Sinorhizobium fredii: one gene and its partner. The protein of the gene in region 1 interacts with the protein of each later gene in a pairwise test. Links are inferred from orthologs where the notes say so. Each region holds a gene or a part of one and is shown in the gene's direction. Other genes may lie near its edges. The genes, in order: ndk and ung.

What was found.
Region 2: the proteins of ndk (region 1) and ung interact in binary tests that used the Escherichia coli proteins (3 or more experiments, as listed by UniProt). The link is inferred for Sinorhizobium fredii from one-to-one orthologs.

Annotation. Positions count from the first base shown.
Region 1 is NZ_CP024307.1:1,265,801-1,279,919, forward strand. The notes cover bases 3,395-6,182. They hold ndk (nucleoside-diphosphate kinase), read left to right. Parts: upstream 3,395-4,471; coding sequence 4,472-4,894; downstream 4,895-6,182. Other genes in these bases: NXT3_RS06115 (DinB family protein), read right to left, coding at 3,395-3,540; NXT3_RS06120 (glutathione S-transferase family protein), read left to right, coding at 3,680-4,369; NXT3_RS06130 (hypothetical protein), read right to left, coding at 4,969-5,469; NXT3_RS06135 (CGNR zinc finger domain-containing protein), read right to left, coding at 5,466-6,026; NXT3_RS31595 (hypothetical protein), read right to left, coding at 6,133-6,182. Outside these bases: NXT3_RS06105 (hypothetical protein), read left to right, coding at 1-199; more of NXT3_RS06115, read right to left, coding at 3,028-3,394; more of NXT3_RS31595, read right to left, coding at 6,183-6,300; NXT3_RS06140 (branched-chain amino acid ABC transporter permease), read left to right, coding at 6,299-7,195; NXT3_RS06145 (molybdenum cofactor biosynthesis protein MoaE), read right to left, coding at 7,206-7,670; moaD (molybdopterin converting factor subunit 1), read right to left, coding at 7,675-7,935; pgsA (CDP-diacylglycerol--glycerol-3-phosphate 3-phosphatidyltransferase), read right to left, coding at 7,932-8,519; NXT3_RS06170 (SDR family oxidoreductase), read right to left, coding at 10,757-11,521; NXT3_RS06175 (outer membrane protein), read left to right, coding at 11,892-12,530; NXT3_RS06180 (glutathione S-transferase family protein), read right to left, coding at 12,589-13,179; NXT3_RS06185 (ribonuclease T2 family protein), read right to left, coding at 13,194-13,910; NXT3_RS06190 (hypothetical protein), read right to left, coding at 13,892-14,119. UniProt on the Escherichia coli protein: Major role in the synthesis of nucleoside triphosphates other than ATP. The ATP gamma phosphate is transferred to the NDP beta phosphate via a ping-pong mechanism, using a phosphorylated active-site intermediate.
Region 2 is NZ_CP024307.1:3,016,912-3,031,067, reverse strand. The notes cover bases 7,353-10,177. They hold ung (uracil-DNA glycosylase), read left to right. Parts: upstream 7,353-8,314; coding sequence 8,315-9,040; downstream 9,041-10,177. Other genes in these bases: cobG (precorrin-3B synthase), read left to right, coding at 10,110-10,177; cobF (precorrin-6A synthase (deacetylating)), read left to right, coding at 9,229-9,999; modA (molybdate ABC transporter substrate-binding protein), read right to left, coding at 7,353-8,112. In the rest of the region: NXT3_RS14915 (dihydrolipoamide acetyltransferase family protein), read right to left, coding at 1-91; NXT3_RS14910 (alpha-ketoacid dehydrogenase subunit beta), read right to left, coding at 94-1,107; NXT3_RS14905 (3-methyl-2-oxobutanoate dehydrogenase (2-methylpropanoyl-transferring) subunit alpha), read right to left, coding at 1,109-2,341; NXT3_RS14900 (NAD(P)/FAD-dependent oxidoreductase), read right to left, coding at 2,691-4,022; NXT3_RS14895 (SDR family oxidoreductase), read left to right, coding at 4,276-5,013; NXT3_RS14890 (winged helix-turn-helix domain-containing protein), read left to right, coding at 5,059-5,469; modC (molybdenum ABC transporter ATP-binding protein), read right to left, coding at 5,466-6,533; modB (molybdate ABC transporter permease subunit), read right to left, coding at 6,530-7,222; more of modA, read right to left, coding at 7,327-7,352; more of cobG, read left to right, coding at 10,178-11,474; NXT3_RS14855 (precorrin-8X methylmutase), read left to right, coding at 11,477-12,109; NXT3_RS14850 (precorrin-2 C(20)-methyltransferase), read left to right, coding at 12,106-12,873; NXT3_RS14845 (precorrin-3B C(17)-methyltransferase), read left to right, coding at 12,870-13,634; NXT3_RS14840 (cobalt-precorrin-6A reductase), read right to left, coding at 13,598-14,156. UniProt on the Escherichia coli protein: Excises uracil residues from the DNA which can arise as a result of misincorporation of dUMP residues by DNA polymerase or due to deamination of cytosine.

The DNA of each region.
Region 1 (14,119 bases):
CGGCGGCAGCTATTACGAAGGCATCAGCGACAAGCCGCTCTTTACTGAACGCGCTCCAAAGGCAGGCGATGAGGCCTCTGTTCGCCGCACGAACGGGTCCATCGACCGTACCTCTACCGGGTCTGTCTCGGACTACGCCGTGCAGCCGAAGCTGGTCCGTGGCGGAGAGGGTGAATATTATCAGGGCATTAGCCGATAACGCGGAATCGATCGCGTAGCATTCGTCCTCCCAGGCAGACTGCTCTTCCCATGGCCCGGTCCCCTTTGCGGGGCCGGGCCATCCTCGTCTCCATTGAGATGACTTTGCCCGGCGCCGGATCTGCGTGCCGCGTTTTGTCGCAGACCTTCCTGCGCAAGCCCCCATATTAGTTCAGCGCTTATACTTGACGACGAGAGTCAGCAATAATATGCCGCCTCGCTAAAATGGAGGTGGCTTTGGGCGCTGGCGATTTGTCGATATTCCCATTCTGTGTTGCGCACCTGGCCGCCCACGGCGACAAGCCGGCGCTCATGTTTCCCGGCCAGCGGGTCGTCAGCTATCGCGAACTCGCCGCCCGCGTCGATCGCCAGGCATCGAAGTGGCGCAACGGGCGCGGACTGGTGATGCTCGAGGCCGACCTCTCGGAGCATGCGATCATTGCTTATCTTGCCGCGCTCGATGCCGGACACGCCGTTGCGCTGCAGGGTACGGCAGCCATGAATGCGGATCGTGAGATCTTCAAGCCGGATTTCTGCCATCGCAGGATCGACGGACGCTGGCGTACGGAGCGGCTGGAGGGAGGCCGGGTCGTTCTCCATCCCGATCTCGCCGTCCTGCTATCGACCTCGGGCAGCACCGGCCAGGGCAAATATGTCCGGCTGTCCAGGACGAATATCGAGGCCAATGCACGTTCCATCGCCGAATATCTCGGCCTCACGGCGACGGACCGGACCTGTCTCGTTCTGCCGCTTCACTATTCCTATGGCCTGTCGGTCCTGAACGCTCACATCACGGTCGGCGCGAGCATCTACATCCCCGGCGGATCCATTCTCGATGAGGGCTTCCTCGACGGACTTGCCGAAAGCGGCTGCACCAATCTGTCCGGGGTTCCCTATTCCTACGAGCTTCTGGAAAAGGTGGGCTTCCGCGAGCGGGCATTTCCGCGACTGCGGTTCATGACCGTGGCCGGCGGACGCCTGCCGGCCGAGAAGGTTCGCCTCTACAACGAACATCTCTCTGCGCGTGGCGCAGCCTTTTTCGTGATGTACGGCCAGACGGAGGCGACCGCCCGCATCGCCTATGTGCCTCCGGATCGGCTAGTGGGCAGGGAGGACCGGATCGGTGTCGCGATACCCGGCGGCAGCCTGACCATCGAGGATGAGAGCGGGCGACTGATCACCGATGCGCAGGAAGCCGGCGAACTCGTCTATCGCGGCGCCAATGTGATGATGGGCTATGCCGGTGCGCGGGCCGATCTCGCCCGAGGCGCCGAGCTTTCCGAATTGCGAACCGGCGATCTGGCCGTGCGGGATACCGACGGGTTCTTCCGCATCGTCGGACGGACGAAGCGCATATCGAAGATCGCCGGGCTGAGGATCGGCCATGACGCTCTCGAAGCGGCTCTGGAGCGGCACGATATCGCCGTCGCGGTCATTGGCAACGATGTCGAAATCCACGCCTTTTTCGCCGGCGAACGCGCTCCCGACAACGTCCGCCAGCTGCTCGTCGCCGCCAGCGGCTTGACCCTGCTGCAGGTGGGGGCGACGCGCATCGACGCGCTGCCGCGCCTGGCGTCCGGAAAGGTCGATTACGAAGCTCTCCGTCAGCGGAGCCGGCGCGGCAGCGGGTCTTCACGCGAAGAAGGTGTCGAAGCCCTGTTCGAGCAGGTCTTCTATCCGCGAAAGGTCCGACCCGAGGACAGCTTCCTGTCGCTCGGCGGGGATTCGCTCCGATTCGTGCAGCTATCGATGGGTCTTGAGAAGATCCTCGGTGACGTGCCCGAGGCGTGGGAAAGCATACCGGTCAACACATTGGCGGTCATGGTCCGCCAGGAGCGCAAGGCTCCGCAGATCGGCACCGACTTCTTGATTCGGGCGCTGGCCATCCTGCTGGTCGTGCTCCACCACGAGACTCTGTGGCCGATCCCGGGAGGGTCGGCGACAATGGTCATTCTCGCCGGATTCGGCCTGGCACGGTTTCAAAGTGGCGCGCTCCTGTCGGGCGCGCTCGGGCAGCTGTTGCGGCCGCTCGCGCAGATTCTTGTTCCCTATTATCTGATCGTCGCCGCTTACGCTCTTGCCTGGGGAAACGTGCCCTGGGCCTCGGTCTTCCTCGTCGGCAATTTCGGCTTCGCCGATCCCGAGCGGCACAGCATGGTGCCCTATCTCTACTGGTTCATCGAGGCCTATTGCCAGACGGTGCTGGTGTTTGCCGCTCTGTTTGCAGTGCCGTCCGTCAGGCGGTTCGCCGCGGTGCGGCCGTTTGCTGCCGGCATGGCGCTGCTCGCTGGCGCCTTTGCCGCCCGCATGGCGCTGCCTGAGCTCTGGGAAATCGGCAACCGGCAGATATTCACGCTTCCCTGGATCTTTCACCTGGCGGTCGCGGGCTGGTGCGCGGCACTGGCGAAAAACTGGGCCCAGCGGCTCGCGGTCATGGCGGCAGGAGCGGCGATCTATCTGTTTCTCGGCCTCTATGAGGGCGTCTGGATCGGCACGAAGATCAAATATCTGCTGCAGATCGTCGTGCTCGTGGCGCTTTTGTTCCTGCCGCGCATCCGCCTGCCGCAATGGGCAGTGCAGCTTGTCCTGCCGCTCGCGGCGGCAGGCTTTCATATCTACATCCTGCACCGCTTCGTGCCGGAGCTGCTGCTTGCGCCAATGCAGCCGTTCCTCCCGCCGCTTGCTTTCTCGCTCTGCTCGATCGCCGGCGGCGTCGCCTTGGGGATCGCGGTCTGGTCGGGGCAGCGCCAGCTGGTGAAGTGGCTCGTCCGCGGCCGGGTGGGTTCTCTCCGGATAGATTGGCCGGCCGCATTCATGGCCCGGCTCTTTTCAGGCCGACCACTTCTTCCCCTCGGTCCACAGGAAGAAAGCCAGGTCCAGCGTCAAGGATGGCCGCCCGAGCGCTGTCAAGATCGCATGCGCCTGTCCGCGGTGATGGGTCTGGTGGTTGAACAAATGGTCGAGCGCCAGGGCGACTTTCTGGGTGATCTCGCCGGGTCTGCTGATCGGCGAGTAGGTGAAGTGCGCGCCGAGCCGCGCCTCGTCGAGGCTGTCGATCCAGGCGATGATGCGCTCGTCCTCCGCCTCCCGCGCCGCCGTCAAGGCCGATAGGTCTTCATGGAGGATCGCGTCGAGCCTCGTGGGCGCGTCGCCCTCCTTGGTGAACCGCTTCATCCAGATCCGGTCGGCCACGAGGAGGTGGTTGAGCGTTCCATGCAGAGAACCGAAGAAGGCGCCCTTGTCCTGCCGGTACTCCGCCTCGGAGAGTTCGGCTACGGCAACGTAGAGCAGCCGGTTGGCCCAGCGATTGTAGTCGGCAAACATCCGGTAATGGTCGAGCATCACATTCTCCCTTGCTGTCCGCCCACCCTAGCTCGGATTGATATTCGCGTGTCGAATGCAACTCATGAAAATTACTGATTTGATCGCCCGGGCTCGCTCTCCTTTTATGCGTCGAACGATGTTCAGAACAGGAGGGGACATGACCCGCACACTTTATGCGCTCTGTGGTACCGACCGGACGCGCCCCTTTTCGCCGCATGTGTGGAAGACCAAGCTTTCGCTCGCACACAAGGGGCTCGGCTTCGACGTGGCGCCTGTCGGCTTCACCGAAATCCCAAAGCTCGAGCAAGGAGCGACGAAGATCGTCCCGCTGCTCCGCGACGGCGACAATCTCGTCAGCGACAGTTTCGACATCGCTCTTTATCTCGAGGAGACCTATCCCGACCACCCGGCCCTGTTCGGCGGCGAGGGTGGCAAGGCAACGGCCCGCTTCGTCGAAGGCTGGTCGCAGATGACGCTGCATCCGGCGATCGGCCGCATCGCCATCATGAATATCCATGACAGCCTCGATCCGGTGGATCAGGCCTATTTCCGGCAGAGCCGCGAGCAGCGCTTCGGTAAGTCGCTCGAGGCGACCGCGGAGGCGGGAGAAGCGGATCTCGAAACCTTCTCGATGAAGCTCGAACCGCTTCGCCACATGCTGAAATTCCAGCCTTTCATCGGCGGCGATGGGCCACTCTTTGCCGATTACATCGTCTTCGGTGCCCTGCAATGGGCGCGGATCGTCTCGCCGCATCGTCTGCTCGCTGAGGGTGACGTCGTTTCGGACTGGTTCGAGCGTTGCCTCGATCTCCACGATGGCCTCGGCCGTTCCGTGACAGCCGCGTGAAACTGTCGCCGGCTCAGGCGAATCATCGCCGCTCCCCCTTGTTTTGCGCGGCATTGGCGGCTAATGAACCGCCACTTTCTCAAGAGCAAGGGAATTGAGCCAATGGCGATTGAACGTACCTTTTCGATGATCAAGCCCGACGCAACGAAGCGCAATCTGACCGGCGCCATCACCAAGATGCTCGAAGACGCCGGCCTGCGCGTCGTCGCTTCGAAGCGCGTCTGGATGAGCCGCCGCGAAGCCGAAGGCTTCTACGCCGTCCACAAGGAGCGCCCGTTCTTCGGTGAGCTGGTCGAGTTCATGTCTTCCGGCCCGACCATCGTTCAGGTTCTCGAAGGCGAGAACGCCATTGCCAAGAACCGCGAAGTGATGGGCGCCACCAACCCGGCCAACGCTGACGAAGGGACCATCCGCAAGGTTCACGCGCTGTCGATCGGCGAAAACTCAGTTCACGGTTCCGATGGTCCGGAAACGGCTGCCGAGGAAATCGCCTACTGGTTTGCGGGCACCGAGATCGTCGGCTGATCCATTTTCTTCGTTTTGCGCTCTAAGGGCTTGAAACGGTCTTCGAAACCGGGGCGGAGACGCCCCGGTTTTCCTTATGTCGGGCAGGCGGACGTGTCGAAATGCGTCGGCGCCAGCCCATTCCTGAAGACTTCCGGATTCTTGTCGTAGGCAGGGCCGACGACCAAGGGTCTTGCCGGCATGACGCTCTGGTCGACATCGGAAACCACCGTCGTTTCCAGCTTCTGCAGCGTCGCTCCGTCCGGCCCCTTGACCTCGATCGTCACCGCATAGGGCCTCTCCTTCCTGACGCAGGTTATGTCCGGGCTTTCCAGCACCACCTTGTCGAGCTTCGGAAAGAGCTTGCGCGTCAATGTCAGCGGTTCGCCGCCGGCCGGGTTCTCGAAGCTTGCCACGACGATGCTGCCGTCCGGCAGCGGTTCCGTCTTGTTGAGCGTGATCGTGTAGGTGGCGTAGGCGAGCCGGTAGTTGAAGACGAACATCTTGCCGGTCAATTTCAGTGGATCCGGTCCGGCCTCGCGCTGGCAGCCGGCAAGCGCGGCCGCGACCAAGGCGATTGCAATGGCGTGTTTCATGGCTGTGTTTCCTGTTTGGAACGGCGGTAGTGGCGTTTGGCCTTCGTGCGGTTGCCGCAAACCGCCATGTCGCACCAGGTCCTGCTCCGGTTGCGGCTGCGGTCAAGGAACAGCCATTCGCAGTTCGGGCAAATCTTAAGGCGGTCGGGCTCCGGATTGGCGACGAGGCTGAGCGCCGAATGCGCAGTGGCGACGTCGAGAGCGATGTATCCGCCGCCATCCCCCGGTCGGCGCACCACCGCGGCGATCGCCTCCAATAGATCGGCAAGAAGCTCCGGCCGGTCTTCGTCCCGCACCAGAGCCCGGAAATGCCGGTCCGTCGCCTCGCGCAGATCGATCAGCGACGCCCGCCTTTCAGGCCCGATCGGACCGAGCCTGCCGAACCGCTGCTTCTCGCAACCATGGAGATTGGCTGCTTCGGCAAAGCTGTCGATCGCCCTTTCATCGGCAAAACGATCGATGCGGCGTTGCGGGTCGAAGCGCAGGACCACCGAATTGGCGACATCTAGCGCCAATGCGCCGCCCGAAAATCGATGCGCGGTCCAGGTGAAGCTCATGCGAAAATCCTAACTAGTAAAACTCATTTTACCAGTTATATTGATCCTGTCACCACTGCATGTCTCTTAAATCGACATCGATTTAAGGACAAAGATATGCAGCAATTCAAAGCGCTACAGCGATCCTTGCACGTCCGACAAGACGCACGGCGCTGTAGAGCCGCAGAGCAAAGTTGGTTGCGCCTTCGGCCTCCGCGTTTTGCAGGTGAACTTGATGCAGTTTCGTTCTCGGATCGACCCGATCCTGACCGCCGCGACCGACCGGATATGCCATGGCCTATTTCCTTCAGCAGATCGCCAATGCCGTTCCCGTTGCAGCGCTCTATGCGGCACTTGCCTTCGGCTACGCGATCGCCTTCGCCGTCACGCGGCGGGCCGACCTGACCTATGGCGCGCTCTTCGCATTTGCCGGGCAGATGTTCGTTCTCTTTTCGGATTTCGGCTGGAACCGGCTGTGGCTGGTGCTGCCTGCGGCCCTCGGCGTCGGTGCGGCGGCGGCGCTGAGCTTCGGGCTTGGCGCGGGGCTGGTCGCCGGCCGCTACATCATCCGGCCGCTGGCTTTCTCCTCGGCAAATGCGGTGGTTGTCGCCTCGCTCGGTAGCCTTATCGTGCTCATGGAAACGGCGCGTCTCGCGTCAGATACGAGAAGCCTCTGGCTGCCGCCATTTCTGAACCAGGTTATCGTCTTCTGGCCGGATCCGGAATTTCCCGTGACGCTGACAGTCGTGCAACTGCTGAACACCGCGCTGATGGCGGCGCTCGTCGCCGCCGGCCATTGGCTGCTGACGCACTCCTATGTCGGGCGATACTGGCGGGCCGTCTCCCAGGATCGTGAGGCTGCCGCCCTTTGCGGCATAGATCCCTCGATCGTCTACATTCTTGCCTATGGCGTCGCGTCGGTGATCGCCGCCTTCTGCGGCATTCTGGCCGCCTCCTATTATGGCAACATGGACTTCGGCATGGGCCTGACCTTCGGCGTCAAGGTCCTGTTCATCGCGGCAATCGGCGGCCAGGCGGCGCCACTCTATGCTGCCCTCGGCGCCGCCGGCGTAGGGCTCCTGGAAACGCTGTGGAGCGCCTACGGGCCGATCCTCTGGCGGGATTTCGCGATCTTCGGCTTTCTCGTCATCGTGCTCGTCGTGACCAGGCAGGAAAAGGTCATCCCCTGACGGCGCTCGCTCAGCGGCCCCAACGGCCGCGTGCCGCGTCGTCGGCGTCCTTGGCGCTGACCCAGTCGTCGGCACTGCCATCGGCACGGTGTTCCTTCTTCCAGAAGGGCGCCGAGGTTTTCAGGAAATCCATGATGAAGTTGGCGCCGTCGAAAGCGGCCTGCCGATGCGGCGAGACGGTGACCACGAGCACGATGTTCTCACCGGGCTCGATACGGCCGTAGCGGTGAATGGCCGTCGCGGCCTGCAACCCGAAGCGCTGCACCGCCTCGTGGCAGATGCGGCTGATCTCGGCTTCCGCCATGCCCGGATAATGTTCGAGTTCGAGCGCGTTCAAAGCCCCTGCCTCATCGCGGCAGAGGCCCAGAAAGGTGACGACAGCACCGATGTCCGCCCGGCCGCGGGTGAGCGCGGAGACTTCGGCTGCAAGATCGAAGTCCTCGGGTTGGACACGCACGCTGACCGAAGCGTCCATCGCCTCAGCCGCCCGTCATCGGCGGAAAGAGCGCGATCTCGCGGGCACCGGCGATCGGCTCGCCGTGATCGACATGTTCCTGGTTGATCGCCGCGCGGATGACGTTCTGGTGTTCGAGCGCCGATTCATACTCGGCGCCGAGCGTCTTCAAATGCGCCAGCAGATCGCCGACCGTGACGACGCCGTCCGGGAGATCCAGCGTTTCCTCACCCTTGCCGATGCGTTCGCGCACCCAGGAAAAATAGACGAGGTTGACAGTGCTCATTCGTTGACCACATGCTTCAGGCCAGCGCGGAAATAATCATAGCCGGTATAGAGCGTGATTGCCGCGGCGATCCACAGAAGGACGATGCCAGCCTCGGTTATATAGGGCACGATCTTGTCGCCGGCCGGACCGGCAAGCAGGAAGGCGATCGCCACCATCTGGATGGTCGTCTTCCACTTGGCGATTCGCGTAACGGGCACGCTGACCTTCAGCGCTGCAAGATATTCGCGAAGCCCGGAAACGAGGATTTCGCGGCAAAGAATGATGATCGCGGCCCAGATCGACCAGCCGGCGATGGTGCCGTCCGCAGCGACCAGCAGCAGGATCGAGGCGACCAGCAGCTTGTCGGCGATCGGGTCGAGCATCCGGCCGATATTGGAAGTCTGCTTCCATATGCGCGCAAGATAGCCGTCGAAGAAATCGGTGACCGAGGCGGTGACGAACAGCACGAGAGCGGTCCAGCGGGCGAAATCGGAACTGTGCAGCCGGCCCTCGATGAAGAAGCACAGCACGATCAGCGGCACGATGAGGATACGGAAGTAGGTCAGCAGATTCGGGATGCTGTAGGCAATGGGCGTTGGCATGGACTCGGTTTCTCTGGACACGACAATCCCCCATTTCCCGCGGGTCATCGATGCGATTTTATTGTTCGGATGGCATCGGGTAAGCGCCAGCTCACAGACCCTCCGGTTTCAGGTGTACAGAATGACTTTGCGACCACAAGGTCAACAGGTCATTGCGCTACTCCTGTCATATTTGGCGGATTTCGCCTGAACGCAGTCTGAATTGCGCCGCCGCTGCGCTTATTTGGCATCCTCGTGAAAATGCTCGTAGACGAGGCGGGCCACGGTCTCCGAAATGCCGTTGACGGCCATCAGGTCGTTGATGCCCGCGCGGGAAACCGCCTTGGCGGTGCCGAAATGGGTGAGAAGCGCTCGCTTGCGGGTCGGGCCGATGCCGGCGATTTCGTCGAGCGGGTTCTTGACCATCTCCTTCTTTCGCCGCGCCCGGTGCGAGCCGATTGCAAAGCGATGCGCCTCGTCGCGCAGCCGCTGGATGAAATAGAGCACCGGATCGCGGGGCGGCAGCGTGAACCCGTCCACGCCTTCGACAAAGAAGCGTTCGCGACCGGCGTCCCGGTCGACGCCCTTGGCGACGCCGATCGCCGTCACGCAGTCCTCGACGTCGAGTTCCTTGAGAATGGCGCGGACGGCCGTCATCTGTCCCTGGCCGCCATCGATGACGATGACGTCAGGCCATGCCGGGAAGGCCGCCTCTTCGCTCACCTCTGTCGAGCGGTCCGGCTTGCCTTCCTCCTTCAGCAGACGCGAGAAGCGACGCGTCATCACCTCACGCATCATGCCGAAGTCGTCGCCCGGGGTGATGTCCTTCGATTTGATGTTGAACTTGCGATACTGACCTTTAACGAAGCCCTCGGGGCCGGCGACCACCATGCCGCCGACGGCATTGGTGCCCATGATGTGCGAGTTATCGTAGATTTCGATGCGACGCGGCACCGAAGGCAACTTGAAGGTCTCGGCAAAGCCCTCGAGCAGGCGCGACTGCGAGGCCGTCTCCGCAAGCTTGCGGCCATGCGCTTCGCGCGCATTGGCCTGTGCGTGCTCGACAAGGTCCTTTTTCTCGCCCCGCTGCGGTACGAGGATCGACACCTTGTAGCCGGACTTCTCGCTCAACGCCTGGGCAAGCAATTCCTGCTCGTCGACCGCCTCGCAGAGCAGGATCTGCCGCGGGCACGGCTTGTCGTCGTAGAATTGGGCGAGGAAGGCGCTGAGTACCTCGGCGGCCGGGAGCGACGGGTCGGCCTTCGGAAAATAGGCGCGGTTGCCCCAGTTCTGGCCGGTGCGGAAGAAGAACACCTGGATGCAGGAAATGCCGCCCTCGTGGTGAATGGCGAAGACGTCCGCTTCCTCGACACCGGCAGGGTTGATCCCCTGGTAGCTCTGCACATGGCTGAGCGCCGCCAGGCGGTCCCGGTAAAGCGCCGCCCGCTCGAAGTCGAGATTTTCCGACGCTTCGGCCATCGCCGCGGCGATCGTCGCCTTCACAGCCTGGCTCTTACCGGAGAGGAAGTCCTTCGCCTCGCGCACGAGCTCGGCATAATCCGGATCGCTGATCTCGCCCGTGCAGGGCGCCGAACAGCGCTTGATCTGATAAAGCAGACAAGGCCGCGTGCGTGTTTCGAAGACGCTGTCGGTGCAGGTCCTCAAGAGAAAGGCCCGCTGCAGCGAATTGATCGTCCGCCCCACCGCACCGGCGGAGGCGAACGGCCCGAAATAGTCGCCCTTGCGGCTGCGCGCGCCGCGGTGCTTGTAGAGCGCCGGTGCCCGGGTGTCGCCGGTGACGACAATGTAGGGGAACGACTTGTCGTCGCGCAAAAGCACGTTGAAGCGCGGGCGCAGACGCTTGATCAGGTTCGCCTCGAGCAGTAGCGCCTCGATTTCGGTGCGCGTCGTGACGAACTCCATGTTCGCCGTCTCGCGCACCATGCGGGCGATGCGGTTCGAGTGGCCGCGCCCTTGTGCGTAGTTGCTCACCCGCTTCTTCAGACTGCGCGCCTTGCCGACATAGAGCACGTCGCCGGCCTCGTTGAACATTCGGTAGACGCCGGGTCCATTCGGCAGCAGCTTGACGAAGGCCTGGATCAGTTCGGCGCCCTTGAGCCCCTGCGTTTCTGCCTTGCTCTCCGCCCATTCCACAGTGGGCGCCGGCCGTTCGCTCTCGGCAACTTCGACGAGATCGTCTTCGTCATCGGTTTCGCTGCCGTCATAGAGGATGCCGCCGTCGGTGGGCGTCCGCCCGTTCATTCCACTATCTCCCGAATATCCGGCGTCTCCCAGGCGAGGTGCTGGCCGCCGTCGAGCGCGATCATCTGTCCGGTAACCGAGGGCGTCTCGAAAAGGAAGCGGATTGCGCGTCCGAATTCGTCGAGCGCCGGACCTCGCCTGAGAATCAGCGCGTGGACCTGGGCTTCGAAATCGCGCCGGTCCTGCCGCTCGTTCGGCAGCGTCGGACCGGGCCCGATGCCGTTGACGCGAATGTCAGGCGCCAGCGCCTGCGCCATCGTCTGGGTTGCCGTCCAGAGCGCCGACTTGGAGAGCATATAGGAATAAAAGCGTGGATTTGGAGACCAGACGCGCTGGTCGATCACATTGACGATAAGGCCGGAAACATCGCCCGAACGCTGCCGCGCGAAGTCGCGGGCAAGCAGGGAGGGGGCCCGCACATGCAGGGCGAAGTGCCGCTCCCAGGCGTCCTCGTCGAACTCGTCGAGACTGTCCTTGTTGAAGACCGAGGCATTGTTGACGAGGAGATCGAGCGGGCCGAGCAGCGAGGTCGCCTGCGCGATCAATTCCGACGCCGCCCTCACATCGGTGAGGTCCGCCTGGAGGGCGACAGCGTTTGTGCCGGCTTTTCTGAGGTCTGCCGCCAGCGCCTCGGCCTCGGCCATGGAGCCGTTTGCATGGATGGCGACCGCAAAGCCGTGGACGGCGAGATCCTCAACTATTGCCCTGCCGATGCGCCGGGCGCCGCCTGTAACCAGCGCCGCCTTGAATGTCCTTTTCAACGTTCTTTCCCGTTCTGCGAATCCTGTTCCGGTCGGACACAGATATAGGCAGGAAAGGCCGGGCTGAAAAACTCCCCCGGACGATTCATTTCGGAAAAATTAACGTGAGCGGCGTATTTTGAATTATCTTTTATTCTTATAGTATATCTTTGGTTAATCTTCAATTATGGTTAATAAATCCTCTGTGTCGTCAAGGCAACATCAAAGTTTGGACGCGGCTACGCCGCTAAAATTTCACATTTTAGCTCTTGAGAATCCGCATTTTCTGTCCAATTTCCGGTCAACCGGACGGGTTGATTGTAGATACCCGGTGTCTCGATAAAGCACGCCAAAGAGATGCTTCGGGGCGCCGGTCTGAAAGGAGAATAGTATGCGTACGCTCACCACCACTCTCATGGCTTCGGCCATTGCCCTGGTAACCTTCCAGGCAGCTCACGCCGCCGACGCGGTCGACGAAGTTCCGGCTGCTCCGGCTGCCGAATATACCGAGCCGGCCGTCAAGAACTGGTCCGGCGCCTATGTCGGCGGCACGGCCAATTGGCATCACGGCGAAGCCGATGCCACCGGCGGGAACACGTCGGCCGGCTTCGGCGGCGGCCTTTACGGCGGCTACAACGTGCAGGACGGTCAGATGGTCTACGGCGGCGAAGCCGACGTCAACTACGCCGGCAACGACTCCCACTCCAGCGGCCGCCGCGTGAAGCAGGGCGTCAACGGCTCGCTCCGCGGCCGCGTCGGTGTCGACCTCAACCCGGTGCTGGTCTACGGCACGGCCGGTCTCGCCCTTGGCAATGCCAAGCTCTCCACCCCGGCGGGCTCCGACGACAAGACCCTGGTCGGCTGGACGGCTGGCGCCGGTGCCGAAACCTTCGTCACCGACAACGTTACGGCCCGCGTCGAATACCGTTACACGGACTACGCCTCCAAGGACTTCCGCACCGGCGGCTCGACGGTCTCCTCCGGCTATGACGAGCACAGCGTCCGCGTCGGTATGGGCGTCAAGTTCTGATCCTTTCAAACGGATCAAGAAAAGGCCGGGGTGACCCGGCCTTTTTTGTACCCTTGATTCAGGTCTTGAATTTGGGATAATCCGGAAAGTGTTTCTCGAACTTGGCCGGCCAGGTCTTGAGCTTCGGCCGCCCTTTCTGCCATTCGCCGGCAAAGCGCAGCTCGATATAGCGCAGCATGGCGGCGAGCGCGAAATGTCCCGCATTCAGCTTGCCGCCGGTCTTCGGCAGATGAGCTTCCAGGTGGTCGAGCCCGCGCTCGACCTTTTCCCATTGTCGGTCGATCCAGGGCTGATGCACCTTTTCCGGCGGATGAAAGCGCTTTTCGTAGACGATCGCCAGCAGGCTGTCGCAGATGCCGTCGCAGAGCGCTTCGAAGATCTCGATCTGGGTGCGCTTCTCGGCGGTTTTCGGATAGAGCCCGCCTTTGGTCTCGCGGTCGAGGAAATGCATGATCGCCCGGCTGTCGTAGATCGACCGGCCATCGGCCGTGATCAGCGTCGGGATTTTTCCAAGCGGATTGCTGTCGACCAGTTCCGGCGGATTGGCATTGGTGTCGGTGAGCACGCTTTCCGCAGCGATTCCGAGATGATGGGCAGCCATCCGAACCTTGTTGGAATAGGGGGAGGCGGGCGAGTAGAGTATCTTCATTCGTCTTTCCGTTCTTATGGTGCGGCGGGGAGTAGCACCGCGCCTCGTCGGCAGGCGCGGCGATCTATTTCAGGGCAGGCCCTGAAACGCAATTCCCTGTCGAAGCAGACCCTGATTTCCTCGATCAGAGGCCCCTCGCAGGTCACGGCGATCATGTCTTTCGCCATGCCGGGGTTCTTCGTCGTGAAAGCGGTCTCGATCGATGCGGCGGAGAGGTCTCGCGAACCCTCCGTGGAGGTAAACTCGGCAGGAATCTCAAGCCGCTCGCGGGCCGCCCGTGTCACAGCGAAATAATCCGCCTGGCTGAGGCCGGAGCAGGTGCCGTGTTTGCGCCATTGATGCCCGATCAAGCCCATCGACGGAACGATGTCGAGATATTGCCGGCCAAGTGACTCAGGGACCCGGGCGGATTGCCCCGTCTGGCAAAACTGCGGATAGCCGCGTTCATATTGCGGCCAAAGGCCGTGGACGATCAGGCCGCTGCCGCGCTCGCATTGTTCGGATTTGCCCTTCGGGTCATTGCCTCGGCACCAGGTCGGGGACCAGGAGAGCGAAAGCACATAGAAGTCGAAGCCCTTGCCGAGCGGTACGCTCGCCGATGCGGCACCCGCCGGGGCGTCCACCCCGGAGCCGGATGTCTTGTCGCCTTCGCCGTTACAGCCGGCGATCGCCAACAGGGCAAGGGTCGCCAGAAGCCGGTTTCTTGCGGCAATCAACGAAGCGAAGAGCAATGGGCGCCGTAGACATACCAGGGATCGAGGCCGCCGACGCAGAACTCGACATTGGAGCCGACGCCGGCAAATCCCCAGGGTCGCTCGATGAGGTACCAGAGCGGCCTCCGGACCCCGTCGCTCATCACCGCGGTCGCATAGCAATATTCACGTTCGACCAGATGGGTGTAGTCGCGCGGCTCGAAGCGGTTCTGGCCCATGTCGCGGAT
Region 2 (14,156 bases), 1.8 Mb from region 1 along the record:
CCGGATCGCCGGGCTTGACGTGCCATTCGACGAGTTCGGCCTCGGCAACGCCTTCGCCGACATCCGGCATCTTGATGATGAATTCGCCCACGGTCAGCCCTCCATAGCTTCGGTGAGCGCGCGACCGACGCGCGCCGGACCGGGGAAATAGTCCCATTCCTGGGCATGCGGGTAGGGCGTATCCCAGCCGGTCACCCGGACGACCGGAGCCTCGAGGTGATAGAAGCAGTGCTCCTGAACGAGGGCGACGAGCTCGCCCCCGAAGCCGGATGTCAGCGTCGCCTCGTGCACGACGACGCAGCGTCCGGTCTTGGTGACGGACCGCACGATCGTTTCGAGATCGAGCGGCAGCAGGCTCCGCAGATCGATGACTTCCGCATCGATGCCGGTCTCCTCCACGGCGGCGAGTGCCACATGCACCATGGTTCCATAGGCGATCACGGTGACTGCCGAACCCTTGCGGCGGATCTCCGCCTTGCCGATCGGGATCGAGTAATGCCCCTCCGGCACGTCGCCGAGCTCGTGCTTCGACCACGGGGTCACCGGGCGCTCGTGATGGCCGTCGAATGGGCCGTTATAGAGCCGCTTCGGCTCCAGGAACATCACCGGGTCCGGATCCTCGATCGCCGAGATCAGCAGGCCCTTGGCATCATAGGGGTTCGACGGCACGATGACTTTCAGGCCGCAGACATGGGTGAAGAGCGCTTCCGGGCTCTGGCTGTGGGTCTGGCCGCCGAAGATGCCGCCGCCGGTCGGCATGCGCACGACGATCGGACAGGTGAAGTCGCCGTTCGAGCGGTAGCGGATGCGCGCCGCCTCCTGGGTGAGCTGGTCATAGGCCGGATACATGTAGTCGGCGAACTGGATCTCGACGCAGGGTTTCAACCCATAGGCCGCCATGCCGATGGCGGTGCCGACGATGCCGGATTCGCTGATCGGCGCATCGAAGCAGCGGGTCTTGCCGTACTTCGCCTGCAGCCCCTGGGTGCAGCGGAAGACGCCGCCGAAATAGCCGACGTCCTCGCCGAAGACGACGACATCCTCGTCACGCCCCATCGAGACGTCCATGGCGCTGCGCACCGCTTCGATCATCGTCATTCTGGCCATGTCAGTACCCTGCCTTCTGCCGCTGACGGCGGATATGCGGCGGCATCTCGGCATAGACGCCCTCGAAAATGTCACGCACGGAGGGTCTGCCGCCGGCATGCAGCGTGCCGTGGCTCTCGGCTTCCTTCTGGGCCTGGATCACCTGATCCATGATCTCCGCCTCCGTCTGGGCATGCCGCTCATCCGACCAGGCGCCGCGCAGGATCAGGTGCTTCTTCAGCCGCAGCACCGGGTCGCCGAGCGGCCAGGCTTCCGATTCCGTCTTCGGCCGGTAGGCGCTCGGATCGTCCGATGTCGAATGGGCGCCGACCCGGTAGGTCACGTATTCGATCAGCGTCGGACCGAGATTGCGCCGCGCCCGCTCGGCCGCCCAGCGGGCGACTGCATAGACGGCGAGGTAGTCGTTGCCGTCGACGCGCAGCGCCGGAATGCCGAAGCCCAGGCCGCGCGCGGCAAAAGTGCCGGAGCCGCCGCGGGCGATGCCCTGGAAAGTGGAAATCGCCCATTGGTTGTTGACGATATTGAGGATGACCGGCGCCTTGTAGGTGGAGGCGAAGACCAGCGCGGAATGGAAATCCGACTCGGCCGTCGAGCCGTCGCCGATCCAGCCGGCGGCAATCCGGGTATCGTTCTTGATGGCCGAGGCCATCGCCCAGCCGACCGCCTGGACATATTGGGTGGCAAGGTTGCCGGAGATCGTGAAGAAGCCGTGCTCCTTCGACGTGTACATGACCGGCAATTGCCGGCCGTGGCAGGGATCCAGCTCGTTCGAGAAGATCTGGTTCATCATCTCGACCATCGGATAGTCGTCGGCGATCAGCAGCCCCGCCTGGCGATAGGTCGGAAAGTTCATGTCGCCCTTGCGGAGCGCTCTTCTGAAGGCGCAGCTCACCGCCTCCTCGCCGAGATGCTGCATGTAGAAGGAGGTCTTGCCCTGCCGCTGGGCCATCAGCATGCGGGCGTCGAAGGCCCTGAGCAGCATCATGTGGCGAAGTCCAGTCAAAAGCTCGTCGTCCGAGAGGAGGCCGGCCCAGGGGCCGACTGCCTCGCCCTCGCGGTTCAGCACCCGAATGATCGAGTAGGCGAGATCGCGGATCGCTTCCGGCTCCACGTCGACCTCGGGCCGCGGCACGGAACCGGCTTTCGGGATCTTGACGTTGGAGAAATCGGGCTGATCGCCGGGCCGGACGGCCGGTTCGGGGACATGCAGGCTCAGTCGGCTGAATTCATCCATGCGGGTTCCGGCCTCCCTTCCGGATTGCGCATCGCACGTGGGTCAACCGCTGAGCGAACGGTCTCGCGGTCGTGCGACGCCGATGACCATCGGCAATTGCCCGGGGCGCTCCTACGCCTCGGGCCGTGCAGGTCATAGACAACCCTCATTCTCCCAAAGGGTTACAGCCACAGACTGCCACGAGTTCGGGGTTTGATGAAGGGATTTCGGCAGCAGGCCGGACGTCCGGATGAAGAAAGACAGATTCGTGCCGGCGCTCGCGCCGGGCCGATTGCGGAGCCGCGACGTGCCCCCGGCGGCGCGTAATTTTCTTTCGTGATCGGCTCGTGGCAACGGACCAGAATCGCCGTCAGACGGGCGGTGCGAGCTCGATCGGCGTCCCGTCGGAGAATCGCGACAGTCGAAATTCGGTGGGATCGACGATCGGTCGGTCGCCGGTGACGAGGTCGGCCACCAGGTGTCCGGCACCGGGTCCGATACCGAAACCGTGGCCGGAAAAGCCGGTGGCGATGAGGAGGCCGGGCACAGCTTCTGCGTGCGAAATGACCGGCACCACATCGGGTGTGACGTCGATCAGCCCGGCCCAGATCTGCACTGGCTCGACCTGCCGTAGCACCGGGAGTGCGAGTCTCGCCGCTTCGAGGGCGGGTAGGACCGAGCGTGCATCCGGTCGCGGATCGAGGATGCGGTGCCGCTCGAAGGCGCCCGGGCGGTCGAGCGGAACGGGCGTGATCTCGAACTGTTCGCGCCAGCTCTGGGCGCTGAAGCCCACCTGGACCGAGTCCGGGTCGGCCCTCCGCACCGGCCGGAAGTCACGGAAGAAAGCCAGGCTGTCCGGGACGAGCGGATGCAGGTTCACACCGGCAGTGGCGATCGTATAGCCACCGTCGAGGCGCTTGCGATAGGCATAGCTTCCCGTTGCGCCGGCGCCGTCCGGCCCGCCTTCGACCGGGGCGGTCCTGAGCACCGTGTTGCGCACCTTCAACTGCGGCAGGCGGATGCCGACCCCCTTGCAGAAGAGCCGCGACCAGGCGCCGCCGGCAAGCACCACCGTCGCCGTTTCGATGCGGCCCTTCTCGGTGACGACCGCGCTGACTCGTCCGCCGCTCCGCTCGATGCCGCGCACGGCGCAACCGGTGACGATGGTCGCGCCGGCGCGGCGGGCTCCGGCCGCGATCGCCGGCACCGCCTTCTGCGGCTCGGCCCTGCCGTCGCTCGGCGTGTAAAGTGCGCCCTTGTAGCGGATAGCCGCGCCGCCCATGACCGCCTGGGTCTCGTCCGGGCCGATCTGCCGGCTGTCGACGCCATGCGGTTTGGCAAGCGCCAGCCAGGCATCGCGATTGGCGAGGTCCTGCTCCGTTTCCGATATGTAGAGGATGCCGCTGCGGCGAAAGCCGGTCTCGCCGCCGATGCGCGCATCGAGCGTGTCCCAGATCTTCAGCGAGGCCATCGCCATCGGGATCTCGCGCCGATCACGGCCCATAACCCGCACCCAGCCCCAGTTGCGGCTCGATTGCTCGCCGGCAAGCACGCCTTTTTCGCAGAGCACGACCTTGACGCCGCGTTCGGCCAGAAAAAGCGCCGTGCTGACCCCGATAATTCCACCGCCGATGATGACGACATCCGCTTTGCGCGGCAGCGACGGGTCGGTGACGACGGGATCAAGGGTGGGGCCGGGCATCGCATTTCTCGCAGAAGGGCAAGGGGCGGTTTTCTATCGCTGCAATTTTCGGCCGCCGAGATCAAGCCAGCAAGAGATCTCGCCAGCCTGCCATGCACAGCTCTATCATCGCCGGTGTTCTGTCTTTTTCCGATAAAAATACGCATTGTCCGGTTGACAGGCCGTCAGGCTTCGATGTCTGTTGAGAAGCGAGATGCGGGGGCGGCAGAGCAGGCGCCCGCTGACAAATCATACCGGATCGATGAGGCGGACAATGAGCGGACTTCTTGCGGGCAAGCGTGCTGTGATCACGGCTGCGGCACAAGGTATCGGCCGCGCGGCGGCCGAGGCGTTCAGCCGGGAAGGGGCGTCGGTGATCGCAACCGACATCAACGAGGACAGGCTCGCCGAGCTGGCAGCCACCGGGATCGAATTGGCGAAGCTCGACGTGCTGAGCGAAGCGGCGATCGCCGATTTTGCGGCGCGCACTGGTCCTGTCGATGTCCTCTTCAACTGCGCCGGCTTCGTCCATGCCGGCACGATCCTGGAAGCGAGCGACAAGGATTACGACTTCGCCTTCGATCTCAACGTCAAATCGATGTTCCGGATGATCCGCGCCTTCCTGCCGGGCATGGTCGAAATGGGCGGCGGCTCGATCATCAACATGTCGTCGGTCGCCGGCGTGCCGATGGGCGTGCCGAACCGCTTCGTCTATTCCGCCAGCAAGGCGGCGGTCATCGGCCTCACCAAGTCGGTGGCGATCGACTTCATCGGCAAGGGCATTCGCTGCAACGCCATTGCGCCCGGCACGGTGCAATCGCCGTCGCTCGAGGAGCGGATGCGGGCGCAGGGCGACTACGAGGAGGCGCGCGCCGCCTTCATCGCCCGCCAGCCGATGGGCCGGCTCGGCACGCCGGAGGAAATCGCCGCGCTCGCCGTCTATCTCGCCAGCGACGCTTCGGCCTATACGACCGGCCATGTGCATGTGGTCGACGGCGGCATGAGCCTCTGAGCGCAGGCCTTTTCGCCGCCTGCCGCAATGTCTATGCTGCGGCGCATGCCCAAAGCCGACAAAGAGCTTCGCCTCGTCCTGCGCATCGATTTCCCGCCCGAGGGTCGCCTCGGGCGCGGCAAGATCATGCTTCTCGAACTGATCCGCGAGACCGGGTCGATCTCCGCCGCCGGCCGCGCCATGGACATGTCCTATCGGCGTGCCTGGCTGCTGGTCGATGCGCTCAACCGGATGTTCGAGGAGCCCGCAGTCGAGTCGCAGCGGGGCGGCAAGCAAGGCGGGGGTGCGGCGCTTACCGTCTTCGGCGAGACGCTGATCGAGCGCTTTCGGGGGATGGAAGCCAAGGCGAGGAGCGCGATCGCAGAAGACCTCGACTGGCTGGAGGCGGCGCGATCGGGCGAAGCAGCGCGCCGGACGGAAAGCTCATCCGCGAAACGACCTGCGCAACCGTCCTAATAGTCCAACGCGACCGTCTTGATGATCGCGTGGACGGGCTTGGCCGGCTCGAGCCCGAGCGTCTCGCGGGAGAGGGCGGTGATGCGGGAGACGATGACATTGCCGCCGCAGTCGACGCGGACGTCGACGCTGCCCTCCTGCGCCGGTGAAAGATCGATGATCGTTCCCTTCAGGACGTTGAGGGCGCTGATCCCTTCCGGTTTCGTGGTGGCGAGCATCACGTCGCGCCCGGCGATGTAAAGGCGGAGGCGATTGCCGGGTGTGGAGACGAGATGCGGTATGCGGATCAGGCATTCGCCGGCCAGCACCACCGTCAGTCGATGCTGGGAATCGTGGCTTACGACCACGCCTTCAACCAAGGCGCCTGTCTCCCGCCGCACGATCGCGGCCGCCGGCTGGTTGAGAATCGCGGACGCCGTGCCGGATGCCTTGACCCGGCCCTCCTCGATCACCACGATGCGCTCGGCCAGCCGCCCCACCTCCGTGACGGAATGGCTGACATAGACGATCGGTATCTTGGTCTCATCGCGGAGCCGCTCGAGATAGGGCAGGATCTCCGCCTTTCTGGCCTCGTCGAGGGCGGCGAGCGGCTCGTCCATCAGCAGCAGCCGGGGTGCTGCAAGCAGCGCCCGCCCAACGGCGACGCGCTGGCGTTCGCCGCCAGAGAGAGTCGAAGGACGGCGCTCGAGCAGATCTCCGATGCCGAGCATTTCGACGACCTTGTGGAACTCGGAGGCGGATTTGCCGGCGCCGGCGAACCAGCGCCCATAGGCGAGGTTGTGGCGGACGCTCAGATGCGGAAAGAGCCGGGCCTCCTGGAAGACATAGCCGAAGTGCCGGCGGTGAACGGGGGTGAAGAGCCGCTCCTCGCTGTCGGCGATCACATCGCCGTCGAGAACGATGCGGCCCCGATCGGGTCGCAGCAGCCCGGCGACGATGTTGATCAGCGAAGTCTTGCCGGAGCCGGAACGGCCGAAAAGCGCCGTCACGCCGCCCTCCGAGCGGAAGGCGGCGTCTATGGCGAATGAGCCAATCCGGTGGCGCGCTTCGACCTCGAGGCTCATGCGGCGACCGTCCGTCGCGCCGCCGCGACGGCGAGGAATTCCGACAGCATCAGCGCCGTCATTGAAAGAATAATGGAGATGATGGCGAGCCGCATGGCGCCGGCGTCGCCGCCCGGCACCTGGGTGAAGCTGTAGATCGCCGCGGAAAGCGTCTGGGTCTCGCCGGGGATGTTCGAGACGAAGGTGATCGTCGCGCCGAATTCGCCCATCGCCTTGGCGAAGGAAAGGATCATGCCGGCGACGATACCGGGCAGAATCAGCGGCAAGGTCACGGTCAGGAACACCCAGATCGGATTGGCGCCGAGCGTTGAGGCGGCGTCCTCCAGCTTCCGGTCGACCGCTTCGATTGACAGCCGGATGCTGCGCACCATCAGCGGAAAGCCCATGACGGCGCAGGCGAGTGCTGCACCCGTCCAGCGGAAGGAAAAGACAAGGCCGAAATTGTCGGCGAGGAAGGCGCCGATCGGTCCGCGCCGGCCGAACAGCAGGAGCAGCACGAAGCCGGTGACGACCGGCGGCAGGATCAGCGGCATGTGCACGAGGCCGTTCAGGATCGACCTGCCCCAGAAGCGACCGCGTGCCAATGCCATGGCGACGAGAAGCGCGACCGGCAGGCTCGAAAGCATTGCGACCGTTGCCACCCGCAGGCTCAAGCGGACGGCCGTCCATTCCGCGTCGCTCAAGACCATCCAGTCCAATTTTATGCTCCCGTCACAGAGGTGCCGCGCCGTGCACCGATTGCATGCACGACGCGAACACGTTCTGCCCGGTCGAAGGCCGGTGGCGCAAGACCCTATTCAAGCACGATGAACCCCTGGGCCTGGAAAAACGCCGCGGCCTTGGGCGACTTGACGAATTCGAGATAAGCAGCCGCGTCCGGGTTCTTGCTCTCTGCGGTGATCGCTATCGGGTAGATGATCGGCGAGTGGCTGTATTCCGGAAAGGTGCCGACAACCTTCACGCCCGGATCGGCGGCCGCGTCCGTCTGATAGACGATGCCATAGGGGGCCTCGCCGCGCGAAACGAGAAGCAGGGCGGCGCGCACGCTTTCGGCTCCCGCGACTTTTGCTTCGACCGTCGGCCAGATGCCGAGCTTTTCGAGTGCGGCCTTGCCGTATTTGCCGGCGGGAACCGAATCGACGGCGCCCATTGCCAGGCGTCCTTCGCCGAGAAGAGCGGCGAGGTCTAGGCCCGGCTTAATCTCGACAGGCGCGGCGTCGGTCTTGCCGGAAACGAGGACGAGACGGTTGCCAAGCAGGTTGGAGCGGATGTCGTCCTTGATCAGCTTCTTCTCGGCAAGGTAATCCATCCAGGCGAGATCGGCCGAGATAAAGATATCGGCAGGCGCGCCCTGTTCGATCTGCTTGGCGAGCGCCGAGCTTGCCGCATAGGAGGCGGTCGTCTCCTTGCCCGTCTCGTCTTTCCATTTGGCGTTGACCGCGTCGAGGGCATTCTTCAGGCTTGCCGCGGCAAATACCGTAACTTTTTCTTCCGCCTGGGCAGGAGCCAATGCTGCGCCAGCCAAAATCAGGCCGAGCGCCAGCATCAAACCCTTAAGCCAATGTCTCCCTCCCCTCATCGCATTTGCCTCCATCTCTCTCGTGATATTTTGCAGGATATAACGGTCTCTCCGTTCTCGTTAGCGCTATATCGGACGAAATACAATGCTCTGCCAGAAGGCTAATCGAAGCAGTGAACGGAACGGGCTAAATCCGGCGCGCATGCTTGCAGTGGGCAATAGCGGGGCTAAATTCCGGAGCGACGAAGAACGAGGCGAATCCATGGATGCGACGATCAGGCTAGAAGAGAGCTGGAAGACGGCGTTGGCGCACGAATTCCTCCACGGCTATATGACCGATCTCAAGCGCTTCCTGTTGGACGAGAAGCAGCAGGGCCGACAGATCTTTCCGAGAGGCAGCGAATATTTCCGGGCGCTTGACCTGACCCCGCTCGACAAGGTTCGGGTCGTGATACTCGGCCAGGACCCCTATCACGGCGACGGTCAGGCGAATGGACTCTGCTTCAGCGTCCGGCCGGGCGTGCGTACCCCGCCGTCGCTGGTCAACATCTACAAGGAGCTTCGCGACGATCTCGGCATTCCGCCGGCCCGCCATGGCTTCCTTGAAAGCTGGGCGCGCCAGGGCGTGTTGCTCCTGAACAGCGTGCTGACGGTCGAGCGGGGCCGGGCGGCGTCGCATCAGGGCAAGGGCTGGGAACGCTTTACCGATGCCGTCATCCGCGCCGTCAACGAACAGGCCCAGCCGGTCGTCTTCATGCTCTGGGGCTCCTATGCGCAGAAGAAAGCGGCCTTCGTCGACCGCTCCCGCCACCTGGTGTTGACCGCGCCGCATCCGTCGCCGCTGTCGGCACATTCCGGCTTCCTCGGCTGCAGGCATTTCTCCAATGCCAATGCCTTTCTCACGTCGAAGGGGCTCGATCCGATCGATTGGCGGCTGCCGGACGATCCTCCTCTCGCCGTCGATCGGCAGGCTGCGGCACCCTGCTGACGCCGTGGTGGCCTCTCCTGTCGTGCCTGGACCTTGCGCGGCCGGTCGCGATCCGCCAAAGACTGGCGTCTAAAGCGGGCGCGCTCAAACATGCGACGCGCTTTAGGGATTTGTTTTGTGCATGTCGGTGCCCCAAAACCGCTGCACACTTTTGGGCGACATGCACTGCGCGTAGCGGGAGAAACGGCATGCGGCATATCCTGATCATCGGGATCGGGGCGGGCAACCCCGAACACATCACGGTCCAGGCGGTCAATGCACTGAACCGCGCCGACGTGCTCTTCATCCCGACCAAGGGTGCGAAGAAGACGGAGCTTGCCGAGGTGCGCCGCGACATCTGCGCCCGCTACGTGACGCGCAGCGACAGCCGGACCGTCGAATTCACCGTGCCGGTCCGCCGGACCGAGGGACGCAGCTACGTCCAAGGCGTCGATGATTGGCATGCGAGCATCGCCGCCACTTATGAGGCGCTGCTCGAGAGCGAACTCGCGGACGGGCAGACCGGCGCCTTTCTCGTCTGGGGCGATCCGATGCTCTATGACAGCACGATCCGCATTGTCGAAAGGGTTCGTGCGCGGGGCAGCGTGGCCTTCGACTTCGAGGTAGTTCCCGGTATCACCAGCCTTCAGGCGCTTTGCGCCAGCCATCGCATTCCGCTCAACCTCGTCGGCAAGCCCGTGGAGATCACCACCGGTCGCCGGCTTGCCGAGAGCTTTCCGCACAAAAGCGAGACGGCCGTCGCCATGCTCGATGGCGAACAGGCTTTTCAGAAGATCGACGATCCGGATGCGGAGATTTACTGGGGCGCCTATCTCGGTACGCCGGACGAGATCGTCATTTCCGGGCGTCTCGCCGACGTAAAGGAAGAAATCCTGAAGGCAAGGGCCGACGCGCGCGAGCGCATGGGCTGGATCATGGATATCTATCTGCTGCGCAAGGGTGCGGACTTCGACGGGTAGACGCCGCTTGCCTGGGCTTTGATCTCTCTCAAGGAAGGCGGCTGTGATATAGGCTTTATCACAGACGCGGAGTGTGTGCCCGCAATGCGCCCCGAGGATATTGGAACAGGATGACGAGCTGCGCTGCGCCCAGGTCACAAACTGAACCCGGCACATCGATGCGCCGCGGCGCCTGTCCGTCGCTCGCAGCGCCGATGCAGACCGGAGATGGTCTGCTCGTGCGGCTGCGTCCGGCGACCGGTGGGTTGACGCCCGCCGAGCTAAGGGCACTGGCTGAAGCGGCCGCAGACTGCGGCAGCGGCATTATCGAAGTAACCGCTCGGGGCAACCTGCAGGTCCGCGGGCTGATCGCCTCAAGCGTTCCGGCACTTGCCGCCGCGATCGGGGAGGCGGGAATCGCCGTTACAGACGGCGTCGCGATCGAGACGCCGCCGCTTGCCGGGTTCGATCCGCGCGAAATCGCCGACCCCCGGCCATTGGCCGCGGCCCTGCGCGACGCGATTGCCGAACGTCGTCCGGCGCTTGCGCTCGCACCGAAATTGTCCATCGTCATCGATGGGAATGGCCGCTTCCACCTGCGGGATGTCGCGGCCGATCTCCGCCTTGAGGCGCGGAACAGCGAGGATGGCCTTCGCTGGCTGCTGTCCTTCGGCGGCGCGGGACGCCCGGAGCGGCCGGTTGCGCTGCTGGAGGCGGAGCGGGTCGTCCCTGCGCTGATGGAAATTCTGGCGGAGCTCGATCATTTCGGCCCAGCCGCACGCGGTCGCGATCTTGATGCGGACGCCATCCGGCAGCGTTTATCCGCCGGCCTCGACCCCTTGCCGGCGGCCGGCGGCACCTCGCCATTCTTGCCGGCGGGCATTCACGACTTCGGCGACGGTCGCACCGTGCTCGGTGTCGCTCTTGCTTTTGCGCAAACCGATAGCGCCAGCCTCATCGCCTTCCTGCAAAGCGCCGGGGAATTGGGCGCAACGGAAATACGCCTCGCGCCGCGCCATGGTCTCCTCGTCCTCGGCCTGTCGCGGGAAGCTGCCGCCCTCGCGCAACAACTGGCGCTTTCCCATGGTTTCCTGGTTTCCGCCGATGATCCGCGAAATCACGTCGCCACCTGCGCCGGGCTTGCCTGCGCCTCGGCGCTGATGGACACCAAGGTGGTGGCCGGGCTATTGCTCGAGGTCGGTGCCGACCTTCTCGACGGCTCGCTCGCAATCCATCTCTCGGGCTGTCCAAAGGGATGCGCCAGACCGGTAGCTTCTCCCCTGACGCTTGTCGGTGCGCCATCAGGATACGCGCTTGTCGTAAATGGGGCTGCTTCCGTCGCGCCGAGCGCCTACACCGATGAGGGCGGGATAAAAGCCGCGCTGGCCGCGCTCAATGCGCTGGTCAGGGAAAACAAAGACGCTGGCGAATCGGCGCGCTCCTGTCTTACACGGCTCGGGACGGCGCACATCGTCGACGCGTTTGAACAGGGATAGAAATGCCTGACTACGATTATATCCGCGATGGCAATGCCATCTACGAGCGTTCTTTCGCGATCATCCGGGCGGAAGCCGATCTTTCCGGCTTCTCGGACGAGGAGGCCGATCTGGCGGTGCGCATGGTGCATGCCTGCGGTTCGGTGGAAGCGGTGCGTCAGTTCGTCTTCTCTCCCGACTTCGTCTCTGCCGCACGCGCGGCACTCAAGAACGGTGCTCCAATCTTCTGCGATGCGGAAATGGTCGTCCATGGCGTCACCCGGGCGCGGCTGCCGGCCGGTAACGAGGTGATCTGCTCGCTTCGCGATCCGCGCACGGCGGAGATCGCCGCCGAAATCGGCAATACGCGCTCGGCGGCGGCGCTCGAGCTCTGGGGCGAGCGGATGGCGGGCTCGGTCGTTGCCATCGGCAATGCGCCGACGGCGCTCTTCTATCTCCTGGAAATGCTACGCGACGGCGCGCCGAAGCCGGCGGCGATCCTCGGCATGCCGGTCGGCTTCGTCGGCGCGGCGGAATCGAAGGACGCGCTTGCCGAGAATTCCTATGGCGTTCCCTTCGCGATCGTTCGCGGCCGCCTCGGCGGCAGTGCAATGACGGCGGCGGCGCTGAATTCGCTGGCGAGGCCGGGGCTGTGAGCGCGTCGGGCCGACTGATCGGCGTCGGGACCGGTCCCGGCGATCCGGAGCTTCTGACCGTCAAGGCGGTGCGGGCGCTCGGCGAGGCGGATGTCGTCGCCTATTTCGCCAAGGCGGGGCGCAATGGCAACGGCCGCGCCGTCGTCGAGGGACTTTTGAAGCCCGACCTGGTGGAACTGCCGCTCTACTATCCGGTGACGACCGAGATCGACAAGGGCGACGAGGCCTACAAGCGGCAGATCACCGACTTTTACGATGCCTCCGCGGAAGCGGTAGCCGTGCATCTCAAGGCCGGTCGGACCGTCGCCGTTTTGAGCGAGGGCGACCCGCTGTTCTACGGTTCCTACATGCACCTGCACGTGCGGCTCGCAGGCCGGTATCCGGTCGAGGTCATTCCCGGGATCACGGCGATGTCCGGCTGCTGGTCGGTTGCCGGCCTGCCGCTGGTGCAGGGGGATGACGTTCTCTCGGTTCTTCCCGGCACGATGGGCGAGAAGGAGCTTCAGCGCCGCCTCGCCGACACTGAAGCCGCTGTGATCATGAAGGTCGGGCGCAACCTGCCGAAGATCCGCCGCGCCCTTGCGGCGGCAGGCAAGCTCGAAGCTGCCGTCTATGTCGAGCGCGGCACGATGACGAACGCGGCGATGATTCCGCTCGGCGACAAGCCGGACGACGAGGCGCCATATTTTTCGCTGGTCCTGGTTCCCGGTTGGAAGGATCGGCCCGGCTGGAAGGATAGGCCCGGTGCGGAGGGCAGGTCATGACCGGCAAGCTCTTCATCGTGGGCACCGGCCCTGGCAATCCGGCGCAGATGACGCCGGAGGCGCAGGATGCGATTGCCGTTGCGAGCGAATTCTTCGGCTATGGCCCCTATCTCGACCGGCTGCATCTGAGAGCCGACCAGCGCCGGATCGCCTCCGACAATCGCGAAGAGCTGGACCGGGCGAGAGCCGCGCTGACGCGCGCCAGCGCCGGCGTCGATGTCTGCGTCGTCTCCGGCGGCGATCCGGGCATATTCGCGATGGCCGCCGCCGTCTGCGAGGCGATCGACACGGGGCCGGAGGCGTGGCGGCAGGTCGATCTCACGATCACCCCTGGCGTCACCGCCATGCTCGCGGTGGCGGCGCGGATCGGTGCGCCCCTCGGCCACGATTTCTGCGCCATGTCGCTGTCGGACAATCTGAAGCCCTGGGAGGTCATCACCAGGCGGCTGCGGCTCGCGGCGGAAGCGGGACTGGTCATCGCCCTCTACAACCCGATCAGCAAGGCGCGTCCCTGGCAACTCGGCAAGGCCTTCGATGTCCTTCGCGAGGTCCTGCCGCCCCGCGTGCCGGTGATCTTCGGCCGGGCGGCCGGGCGGCCGGACGAGCACATCGCGGTGATGCCGCTCGGCGAAGCCGATGCCGACCGCGCCGACATGGCAACCTGCGTGATCATCGGCTCGCCGGAGACGCGGATCGTTGCCCGTAGCGGCAAACAGGATCTCGTCTACACGCCGCGGTCCTTCACCGGGGATAGGAATTGATGAATGCGTTCGAGCGCCTCATCGCAGGTGGAGACCGTCGGCACATCGGCGGGCTTGTGGCGCTCGACCATCACCACCTCGAGCCCGAGCTTCCGGGCGGCGGCGATTTTGCCGTAGGTGGCGGTGCCGCCGCTGTTCTTGGCGACGATGACATCGATCGCATGCTCTCGGAGCAGCTTGAGCTCGTCCGTCTCGGCGAAGGGGCCGTGCGCGAGGATCGCGGTAGCATCGGGAAGGCTCAGCGGCGGCGTCACCGGATCGACGCTGCGGACGAGATAGCTGTGCTGCGGCGCCTTTTCGAAAAGGAAGGCCTCTTGGCGGCCGATCGCCAGAAAGACGCGGCGCGGCAAGGCGCCAAGGGCCGACACCGCCTCGGCGACGCTTGCGACACGCGCCCAGCGATCGCCCGGTTGTGCCTCCCAGGCGGGCCGGCGCAGCGCGAAGAGCGGCGTTCCGGTCGCCGCCGCGGCGGTCGCTGCATTGTGGGAGATCCGCGCCGCAAAGGGATGGGTCGCATCTACC